3 regions of the Rhodopseudomonas boonkerdii genome follow, and region 1 is predicted to be linked to each of the others. Evidence: predicted binding sites of a transcription regulator. Region 1 holds the regulator's gene; each other region holds the start of a gene.

What was found. The regulator PhoB, encoded in region 1, activates phosphate uptake and scavenging genes when phosphate is short. The targets are predictions, from matches to a motif close to TGTCATNNANCTGTCAT.
Region 2: ugpB (sn-glycerol-3-phosphate ABC transporter substrate-binding protein UgpB) is a predicted target of PhoB. The motif match lies at 1,631-1,647, and genes of this name have one in related genera.
Region 3: E0H22_RS12465 (RNA degradosome polyphosphate kinase) is a predicted target of PhoB. The motif match lies at 1,241-1,257, and genes of this name have one in related genera.

Annotation. Positions count from the first base shown of each region.
Region 1 covers NZ_CP036537.1:646,713-649,989, forward strand. The annotation lists gene pstB (phosphate ABC transporter ATP-binding protein PstB) at 1-139, shown strand, start outside; gene phoU (phosphate signaling complex protein PhoU) at 168-878, shown strand; gene phoB (phosphate regulon transcriptional regulator PhoB) at 922-1,626, shown strand; gene E0H22_RS03025 (GcrA family cell cycle regulator) at 1,837-2,343, opposite strand; gene E0H22_RS03030 (aspartate aminotransferase family protein) at 2,807-3,277, shown strand, end outside.
Region 2 covers NZ_CP036537.1:5,406,180-5,409,456, reverse strand. The annotation lists gene E0H22_RS24855 (sensor histidine kinase) at 1-1,316, opposite strand, end outside; gene ugpB (sn-glycerol-3-phosphate ABC transporter substrate-binding protein UgpB) at 1,689-3,011, shown strand; gene E0H22_RS24845 (energy transducer TonB family protein) at 3,025-3,277, opposite strand, start outside.
Region 3 covers NZ_CP036537.1:2,687,758-2,691,034, forward strand. The annotation lists gene E0H22_RS12455 (CDP-alcohol phosphatidyltransferase family protein) at 1-459, shown strand, start outside; gene E0H22_RS12460 (P-loop NTPase family protein) at 489-1,166, shown strand; gene E0H22_RS12465 (RNA degradosome polyphosphate kinase) at 1,329-3,277, shown strand, end outside.

The sequences.
Region 1 (3,277 bases):
GCAGCAGGCGGCGCGCGTCTCCGACACCACCGCCTTCATGTATCTCGGTGAGCTGGTCGAATTCGATCAGACCAACAAGATCTTCACCTCGCCGAGCGACCGCCGCACTCAGGATTACATCACCGGCCGTTTCGGCTGACGCGATCAACTCGCGAGAGGATTGAGCTATGGCTTTTGAACATACGACTAAGGCCTTCGACGACGATCTTCAAGAACTGACCCGTCTCGTCGCCGAGATGGGAGGCCTCGCCGAGCGTCAAATCGTCGAATCCGTCGACGCCCTGATCCGCCGTGACGTAGCCCTGGGCGCGCGCGTGGTGGCGACCGACGCGGAAATCGACCAGCTGCAACGGATGATCGAAGAGCGTGCCGTTCTCACCATCGCCAAGCGTCAGCCGATGGCGGTGGACCTGCGCGAGATCGTCGGCGCGCTTCGCGTTGCCACGGATCTCGAGCGCATCGGCGATCTCAGCAAGAATATCGGCAAGCGTGTCAATGCGCTGGATAGCGATTTCCACCCGCTGAAGCTGATCCGCGGCCTCGAGCATATGACCGATCTGGTGAATACCCAGGTCAAGGCGGTGCTTGACGCCTATGCCGCGCATGACCTGCCGGCAGCGATGAGCGTATGGAAGGGCGATGAGGAAATCGACGCGATCTGTACGTCGCTATTCCGCGAGCTTCTCACTTACATGATGGAAGATCCGCGCAACATTTCGTTCTGCATCCATCTGATGTTCTGCGCCAAGAACATCGAACGGATTGGCGATCACGCGACCAATATCGCCGAGACCGTATTCTACATGATCGAAGGTCAGCAGATGGTCGACAAGCGTCCGAAGGGCGACATGACCAACTTTGCGACACCGGCGAGCTGAGGCTCGCCGCGACGTCCCTGAACGAAAGATAGGAACGAGCCATATGAACGCGCGCATTCTGGTAGTGGAAGACGAGGAAGCTCTGACCACACTGCTGCGCTACAATCTCGACGCCGAAGGTTACGATGTCGAGACGGTTGCCCGCGGCGACGATGCCGACACCCGCTTGAAAGAGCGCGTACCGGACCTCGTGGTCCTCGACTGGATGCTGCCGGGGTTGTCCGGCATCGAACTCTGCCGTCGCTTGCGGGCGCGGCCGGAAACCAAGGCGCTGCCGATCATCATGCTCACCGCCCGCGGTGAGGAGAGCGAGCGCGTTCGTGGCCTCGCCACCGGCGCGGACGATTACATCGTCAAGCCATTCTCCGTCCCGGAGTTGCTGGCCCGTGTGAAGGGTCTCTTGCGTCGTGCGGCACCGGAACGTCTTGCCACCGTACTTGCCTTCGGCGATATCGAACTCGACCGCGACAAGCGCCGGGTCGTCCGTGCGTCGCGTCCGATCGATCTTGGTCCGACCGAATATCGGCTGCTTGAGTTCTTCCTCGAGCATCCCGGCCGCGTGTTCAGCCGCGAACAGCTGCTCGACAGTGTCTGGGGCCGCGACATCTATATCGATGAGCGCACGGTCGACGTTCACATCGGTCGTCTGCGCAAGCTGCTCAATCCGGCCGGCGAGCCCGATCCGATCCGCACCGTTCGCGGCGCCGGCTATGCGCTCGATGATCGTTTCGACAAGGCGGCGGAGTAACTCTGCTTCCATACGGTTCGCCCTCATCCAGAGGAGCGGCCGTAGGCCGCGTCTCGAAGGATGGATACGGAACGCCCACAACTCATGGTTCGAGACGGCGCTGCGCGCCTCCTCACTATGAGGGCGGAGATGATGGCTCTTCCCGATAGCAAAATACGAAAAATGCCCGGCTCGTCGCCGGGCATTTTTGTTAGCTCATTACTCTTTCGCTTACCGCGGCGGCTTCGGTGCAGTGCGACGGCGATCCGCTGCCGGCTGATAGGCGATGCGCGAATGGTGCGCGCAGTAAGGAGCGCCCGCCACGGCCTTGCCGCCGCAGAAATAGAAATCGGAACTGGCCGGATCGCCGACCGGCCAGTGGCAGGTGGCGTCGCTGAGTTCGACGAGCTGCAGGCGTTGGCTGATCGGGATCACATTGTCGACCGCGATCGGATCCGGCTCCATCTCGACGTCGTAGTTGTGCGCCAGCGCAGTGTTGCCACGGGCCACGGGGCGCGGCATTCGCACCATTTGGGCCGGTCGCGGCTTGCGCGGGCGCGGCGCGGCGGACGAAGGGCTCTTGGCGCGGCCGGACAGGCCGAGCCGATGCACCTTGCCGATCACGGCGTTACGGGTGACGTTACCGAGTTCCGCTGCAATCTGGCTGGCGGAAAGGCCGCCCTCCCAGAGTTTCTTCAGCTGTTCGACGCGATCGTCGGTCCAAGTGATTACCGTCATCGCCAAATCCCTTCGTAGGCGTCGGGCCGGATCGGCTCCGACGCTGCGACTTGAAATCGTCAAAAACCTCGCTGTCAGAATCCCTTAGCGCTCACCGGATGCATGACTGCTTCCGGCCTTACGCCGTACCGATAGTGTATAAGGGTCTACTGCCGCACGAGATGTCGTATCCGACAAGCCAAAAACTACATGATGCCGCGACTCACGCGCAAGAGTCGGCCGAGTCACATCCACATGCTTTGTGTCAACCAAGCAGAAAAAGCGGCTTTTTGTGCGCCCCGGGGTGGCTTGAAAGCCACTATGCGCGGTTGACACCCCGGGTGGCCCCCATAGAATATCGCGCGCGTGCCGCCCGAGAAGGGCGGCACGTTTCGTTTTGAGGGTCCGCTGCCCCGTGTCGCACTGTTGTCATCGATAGTGCCCGACATCGGTGGGGGCCACAGGCTGATTGATCGGAACCGTTATGACCAGCAACGCACCATCCTCGCAAATTTCTCAGGCTCACCTTCTGCCTGTCTTCGCGCGCGCAGATGTGGCGTTCGAGCGCGGTGAGGGGGCCTGGCTGATCTCGACGACCGGCGAGCGCTATCTCGATTTTACCAGCGGTGTTGCGGTCAATTCGCTCGGTCACGCGCATCCGCATATGGTCGCAGCGCTGCAGGAGCAGGCCACCAAATTGTGGCACATGTCGAACCTGTTCAAGAGCCCGGATGGTGAGCGCCTCGCCGCGCGGCTTTGCGAAAATTCGTTCGCTGATTTCGTGTTCTTCGCCAATTCGGGTGCGGAAGCGATGGAGTGCGCGTTGAAAGTGACGCGGCACTATCATTTCTCCAAGGGGCATCCCGAGCGCACGCGCATCATCACCTTTGAAGGCGCGTTCCACGGCCGCACGCTCGGCACGCTCGCCGCGACCGGCGCCGCCAAGTATCTCGAA
Region 2 (3,277 bases), 870 kb from region 1:
CTCGATGCCACCGTCAGGCTGATGCCGATCGGGTTGTTGACCTCATGGGCCACGCCAGCGACGAGGCCGCCGAGCGCGGCGAGCCGTTCCGCGTCGATCAGGTTCTGCTGGGCCGTATTGAGTTCGAGCAATGCGCTCTCGGCCTTTTCCTTGGCCGCACGCAGCTCGTTTTCGGCGTCGCGCTTGGCAATGGCGTTCTGGCGAAAGACTTCGACCGCCCGCGCCATGGCGGCGATCTCGTCGGTGGCCGTGGTGCCCTGCACCTTGCGATCGAGGTCGCCCGAGGTAATCGCCCGCATCGAGGTCATGATCTGCCGCAGCGGCATGCGGATGCTGAGCGTGATGATGATGCCTGCGGTGAGAATGATACCGAGAAAGGCGCCGGCAATCACCATCACGTTGCGCGAGATGGCCGCCAGCGTACGGGCGAAGGTGGTCTGCGCGCTTTGTTCGCGCTGGCGCATCTTCACCGACAACCCGTCGATGGCGGCGATGGTTTCAGCTTGGCTGGCATCGATGGAATTGCGGAGCAGATCGGTGCGGCTGGACAGTTGTTCCGACAGTTTCGTGAGACCGTCGCGCAACGCGCTGGCGCTCCCTTTCAGGCGCTGCAACGCGATACGCTGCAGGTCGTTGTCGGCGAGGTCGGTCATGACCGGAATGGTGCGTTCGATCATCTCGGTGTTGCGGCGGGCTTCCTCCGCCGAGGCCGAGGCAAGCGAGAGATAATAGGAATTCGCTGCCACCAGCATCGCCGTGAAGGCTTCGCGGGATTTGCCGAGTGCCGGCCAGATCAGGGCATCGCGCTGGCCGGTGGCGCCTTCTATGATGGAATAGAGCCCTGCCATGTCCTTGGCGGGCCCGAGCACCTGGTCTTCGTAAGTCTTGGCGATGGTGCTTTGCAACGTCCGGAGCTCACCGAAGCCGCTGAGGAAGCGCTCCGTCACGCGCTCCAGTTCCGCCACTGACCCCGAAATCATCGGATCCGTGGACGCGCGGGTGTTCAGCGTGCCAAGCACCGCTTCGCGCAGCAGCAGAATCTCGGCAAAGAGTTCCGGGCTCGGCTGGTTGATGTAACGATGGATCAGGTTCTGCAGCCGGCCGGTCTCGCTTTCCAGCAGCGCAAGCACCTGATCGGATTGTCGCACCTGCCGGACATCCTCCCAGGCCGAGGAGAGCACGCGCGAGCCGCTCCAGATCAGGCCGGCGAGGACGAGGACCACAGCGGAATTCAGCGCCGCGATAGAGAGAATGCGCCAGCGGATCGGAATCGCGCGCACAAGTCCCACAATGCCGGTTCGGCCTTGTGCCGCCAGCCCTTCCTGACCCTCGGATACTTCACGATGCGGGCTTGTCACCACGAGTGTGTCATCTGGCTTTGGGAAAGGTTCAACTGGCGAACAAGGTCTATCCAAGCCCTGCAGCTATACTGGCGATTGAACCGAAAGGCATCGGAATTCAACACAGTCCTGCGGCGTCATGATGAATCTGCTTGCAGCCGGCCGGTTCCGGGGCTTTCTTCACGGAAGCATGATCTTGTCCGGAAACCGATATCCACTTATCGGGATCGTGCTCTAGAATCTTATCGAAAACGTCATTTTCGTGTGTCGCTGAAGGGCGAGGCCTTCCGGCGACGGACTGATGACACGCCGGTCCCGATCGGCACTGCAAGAGGGCAGGCTTGGATGATGCGGAAACTGGCGCCCGGATGTTGTGCGCTCGTCACGGCGCTCCTGCTGGCGACGGCTCCGGCGCGGGCGGTCGTCGAAGTGCAATGGTGGCATGCCATGTCCGGGCAACTGGGACGGCAGGTCGAGAAACTGGCGGCCGATTTCAATGCCACCCAGAGCGGTTTCCGTATCGTCCCGATTTATAAGGGAAATTATACGGAAACGGTGACAGCGGCGATCTTCGCCTTCCGCTCCCGCAGCCAGCCGGCCATCGTGCAGGTGAACGAGATCGCCACCGCGACCATGACGGCCGCCAAGGGCGCGACCTATCCGGTCTATGAGCTGATGCGCGACCAGGCCGAGACATTTACCCCTTCGGCCTACCTGCCGGCGATCACCGGCTATTACACCGATACGGCCGGCAACATGCTGTCGTTCCCGTTCAATGCCTCGACGCCGATTCTGTACTACAACAAGGATCTGTTTCGTGCCGCCGGCCTCAATCCCGATGAACCGCCGAAGACCTGGCCCGAGCTTGGCGCGATGGCGCAGCGGCTGCGCGCCGCCGGAACGCCATGCGGCTTCACCACGGCATGGCCATCGTGGATCAATGTGGAGAATTTTTCGGCCTTTCATAACATTCCGCTGGCGACCCGATCGAACGGCCTCGGCGGCCTTGATGCCGAGCTGACCTTCAACAATCCGATCATGATACGTCATATCGCGCAGCTCGCCGAATGGCAGAAGACCAAGGTGTTCGACTATAGCGGTCGGGCGACTGCGGCGGAGCCGCGCTTCCAGAAGAGCGAGTGCGGGATTTTTCTGGGCTCTTCCGGCACACGCGCCGATATTCTTGCCAATGCGAAATTCGATGTCGGTTATGGCATGTTGCCATACTGGCCGGACGTCGCCGGTGCGCCGCAGAACTCGATGATCGGCGGCGCCACGCTGTGGGTGTTGCGCGATCGTCCGCGCGACGAATACAAGGGCGTCGCGCGGTTCTTCGCGTTCCTGTCGCAGCCGGACATTCAGGCGGCGTGGCATCAGAACACGGGTTATCTTCCAAGCACACGCGCGGCTTACGAGTTGACGAAGGCGCAAGGTTTCTATCTGCGCAATCCCGGCACCGAGAAATCGATCGAGCAGATCACGCTGAAACCGCCGACGGAGAATTCGACCGGATTGCGGCTCGGTTCCTTCACCTTGATCCGCGATGCCATCGAGGATGAGCTCGAAGCCGCCTTTGCCGGAAAGAAGTCGGCGCAGCAGGCACTCGATACGGCGGTGGAGCGCGGCAACAGGTTGCTGCGGCAATTCGAGCGGGCGAATCCGGCGCAATGACAGCGAAGAGGCTTCACCGCAAATCGTAGGACAGCGGTAGCGTGAAGGACTGGCTCGACAGCGCCATCTCGGCCGGGAACGGTGGGAAGGGCTGCGCGCGGCGCACCGTCGCTACGGTTTCCGCATCGAACGCGGGATTACCCGACGAGCCGATCGACCGCACGGACAGCACGTTGCCGGATCGGCTCAGGGTAAACGCCACCACGGTGCGGACCTTGCCGGCCTGCCCGCTGCGCGCGCCGGACGGATATTGTTTGAAACGCTGC
Region 3 (3,277 bases), 2.0 Mb from region 1:
GTCTTCGTGATCGCGGGCGTCAGCGATGCCGTGGACGGTTTTCTTGCCAAGCGCTTCAACATGGCCAGCGAACTCGGGGCTTTGCTCGATCCGCTGGCTGACAAGGCCCTTCTGGTCTCGATCTACGTCTCCCTGGGGATATGGGGGGCAGTGCCGCGCTGGCTGGTGATTCTGGTGGTGTCGCGGGATATCATGATCGTGGGCGCGGTGATCGTCTCCTGGCTGTTCGGCAAGCCGATTCCGATGAAGCCGCTGATGGTCTCGAAACTCAATACGGTAGCTCAGGTGGCGTTCGCCGCGCTGGTCCTTGCGGCGCTCGGATTTGGTTTCAATTCGTCACCTTACAATTTGATTTTAATGGGTTTTGTTACCGTCCTGTCGCTCGCCTCCGTCGGCCTTTACCTGGTCGAGTGGGTACGGCACATGAGCACGATCGAGGCGGGCGAGCGCCCTGAGTGACTGCCGGCTCGCCGGCCTGGAGTATTTGCGTGTCTGTCCGCGTTCAACCTCGTCAACTGGCATTTGCGCTGCCCCATGCGGAAAGCCTGTCGCGCGACGATTTTCTTGAGGGGTCGGCCAATGCCGAAGCGCTCGGGCTGATCGATAGCTGGCCGGACTGGCCGAACCGGGTCATGCTGCTGGCTGGGCCGGAAGGTTCCGGCAAAAGCCATCTCGCCTCGATCTGGGCCGAACAGGCTGGAGCGCGTTCGACCATGGCGCATGCCCTGACGGCCGCCACCGTGCCCGGCGCGCTGGCGACCGGTGCGCTGGTGGTGGAAGACCTGACCCCGGACCATTTCGATGAACGGGCGCTGTTCCATCTGCTCAATCTTGCGCGCGAAGATGGTGCTTATGTGCTGATCACGACCCGGATTGTTCCGGTGGCGATGGAGATCGGGCTGCGCGATCTGCGTTCGCGCTTGCGCGCCGTGCCGGTGGTGCAGCTCAATGCGCCCGATGATCTCCTGTTTCGCGCGCTGATCGTTAAATTCTGCGCCGATCGCCAGATGAGCATCGACGAGACCGTCGTCAGTTACATCTCAAGCCGGATCGAGCGATCTTTTGCTGCCGCGCGCCGGACTGTCGAGCTGCTCGACAGCGAGGCGCTGCGGCTTCGGCGTCCCGTCACCCGGGCGCTTGCTGCCGAACTATTGCGCGAATCGTGAGTTTCATATCGGCTATGCGGCTTCGCACCGCAGCGCATATCATGCCTTGACGGCGGCCTGTGTCAGTTTCTGAATGTCATCGAACTGTCATTTAACTAACACATTGTCCGCTGCGTTTAGCTGATACCGCCACATTGCTCGAACTGGATGGATTGCGACCTGATGGACTCCGCGGAAGAGATTGCCATTGAAGAGAAAAAGGGCGAGTCAAAGCCTGTCGAAGCCATCGCATCAGGACCGGAACGTTTCATCAATCGCGAGCTCTCCTGGCTGCACTTCAATCGTCGCGTGCTGGAGGAATCCGTCAATCCAGGCCATCCCGCGCTGGAACGCGTCCGCTTCCTGTCGATCTCGGCAAATAATCTCGATGAATTCTTCATGGTGCGCGTCGCGGGGCTGAAGGCCCAGGTGCGCGAGGGGATCACCGAGCGCAGCCCGGACGGGCTGACACCGGCGGAGCAGCTGGTGCTGATCAACCATTCGGTATCCAAGCTTGCCAACGATCAGCAGGCCATCTGGCGCGAGCAGCGCAGCATGCTTGCCGATGCCAGTATCGTCCTGCTCGATGGAAAGGACGTCACCAGGGCCGAGCGCAGCTGGATTGAGGATCACTTTCTCCACAACATCTTCCCGCTGCTGACCCCATTGGCGATCGATCCCGCGCATCCGTTTCCGTTCATTCCGAACCTCGGCTTCACCATCGCGCTGCATTTGACGCGTGTGGCCGATGGCAAGACGATGAACGCGCTGATCCGCATGCCCGGCAAGATCGACCGTTTCATCCGTCTGCCCAATCCGGGTAAGGAGGGTGAGGTTCGCTTGATCACCCTGGAACAGGCGACGAGCCTGTTCATCGGGCGTCTTTTCCCCGGCTATGTCGTTCAAGGGCAGGGCGCATTCCGCATCATTCGCGACAGCGAGCTGGAAGTCGAAGAAGAGGCCGAAGATCTCGTTCGCCTGTTCGAATCGGCGCTCAAGCGTCGCCGTCGAGGCTCGGTCATCCGGCTTGAGATCGAAGCGGCTATGCCGGTGGAATTGCGCGCCTCGGTGCAGCGTGCCCTGGCAACCTCCGATGACGAAATTCTTCTGGTCGATGGTATTCTGGCCATGAACGAGGTTTCGCAGCTCACACGTCTCGATCGCCCGGATCTGGAATTTGTTCCCTATGTGCCGCGCCATCCCGAGCGTGTGCGCGATCACGGCGGCGATATCTTCGCGGCGATCCGGCAGAAGGATCTCGTCGTCCATCACCCCTATGAGTCCTTTGACGTCGTCGTCCAGTTCCTGCAGCAGGCGGCGCGCGATCCCGACGTCGTCGCCATCAAGCAGACACTGTACCGCACCTCCAACAATTCGCCGATCGTTCGCACGCTGGTCGAGGCGGCCGAAGCCGGCAAGTCGGTGACTGCCCTGGTTGAGCTGCGTGCGCGTTTCGACGAAGAGGCAAATATCCGCTGGGCTCGCGACCTCGAACGGGCCGGCGTGCAGGTGGTCTATGGTTTCCTCGAACTCAAGACGCACGCGAAACTGTCGCTCGTGGTGCGTCGTGAGGGCGGGGCGCTGACGACTTATGTTCATACCGGTACCGGCAACTATCATCCGGTTACAGCGCGCATCTACACCGATCTGTCCTTCTTCACGTCGGACCCGATCATCGGTCGCGACGTCGCGCGCGTCTTCAACTACATCACCGGTTATGCGGAGCCGAGCGACATCGAGAAGATGGCGGTGTCGCCGCTCACATTGCGCAAGCAGATGATCGGTCACATCAAAGCCGAGGCGGAATTCGCACGTGCCGGCAAGCCCGGCGCGATCTGGCTGAAGATGAATGCGCTGGTCGATCCGGGTATCATTGATGCGCTCTACGAGGCCTCGAAAGCCGGCGTTTCGATCGAACTCGTCGTGCGCGGTATCTGCTGCCTGCGCCCTGGCGTGCCCGGACTATCGGAGAACATCCGGGTCAAATCGATCATCGGCCGTTTCCTTGAACATTGCCGCATCTATTGTTTCGGTATGGGCCATGGCCTGCCGAGTCCGAAGGCAGCCGTTTATATCTCGTCCGCTGACATGATGCCGCGCAATCTTGATCGCCGCGTCGAGGTGCTGTGCCC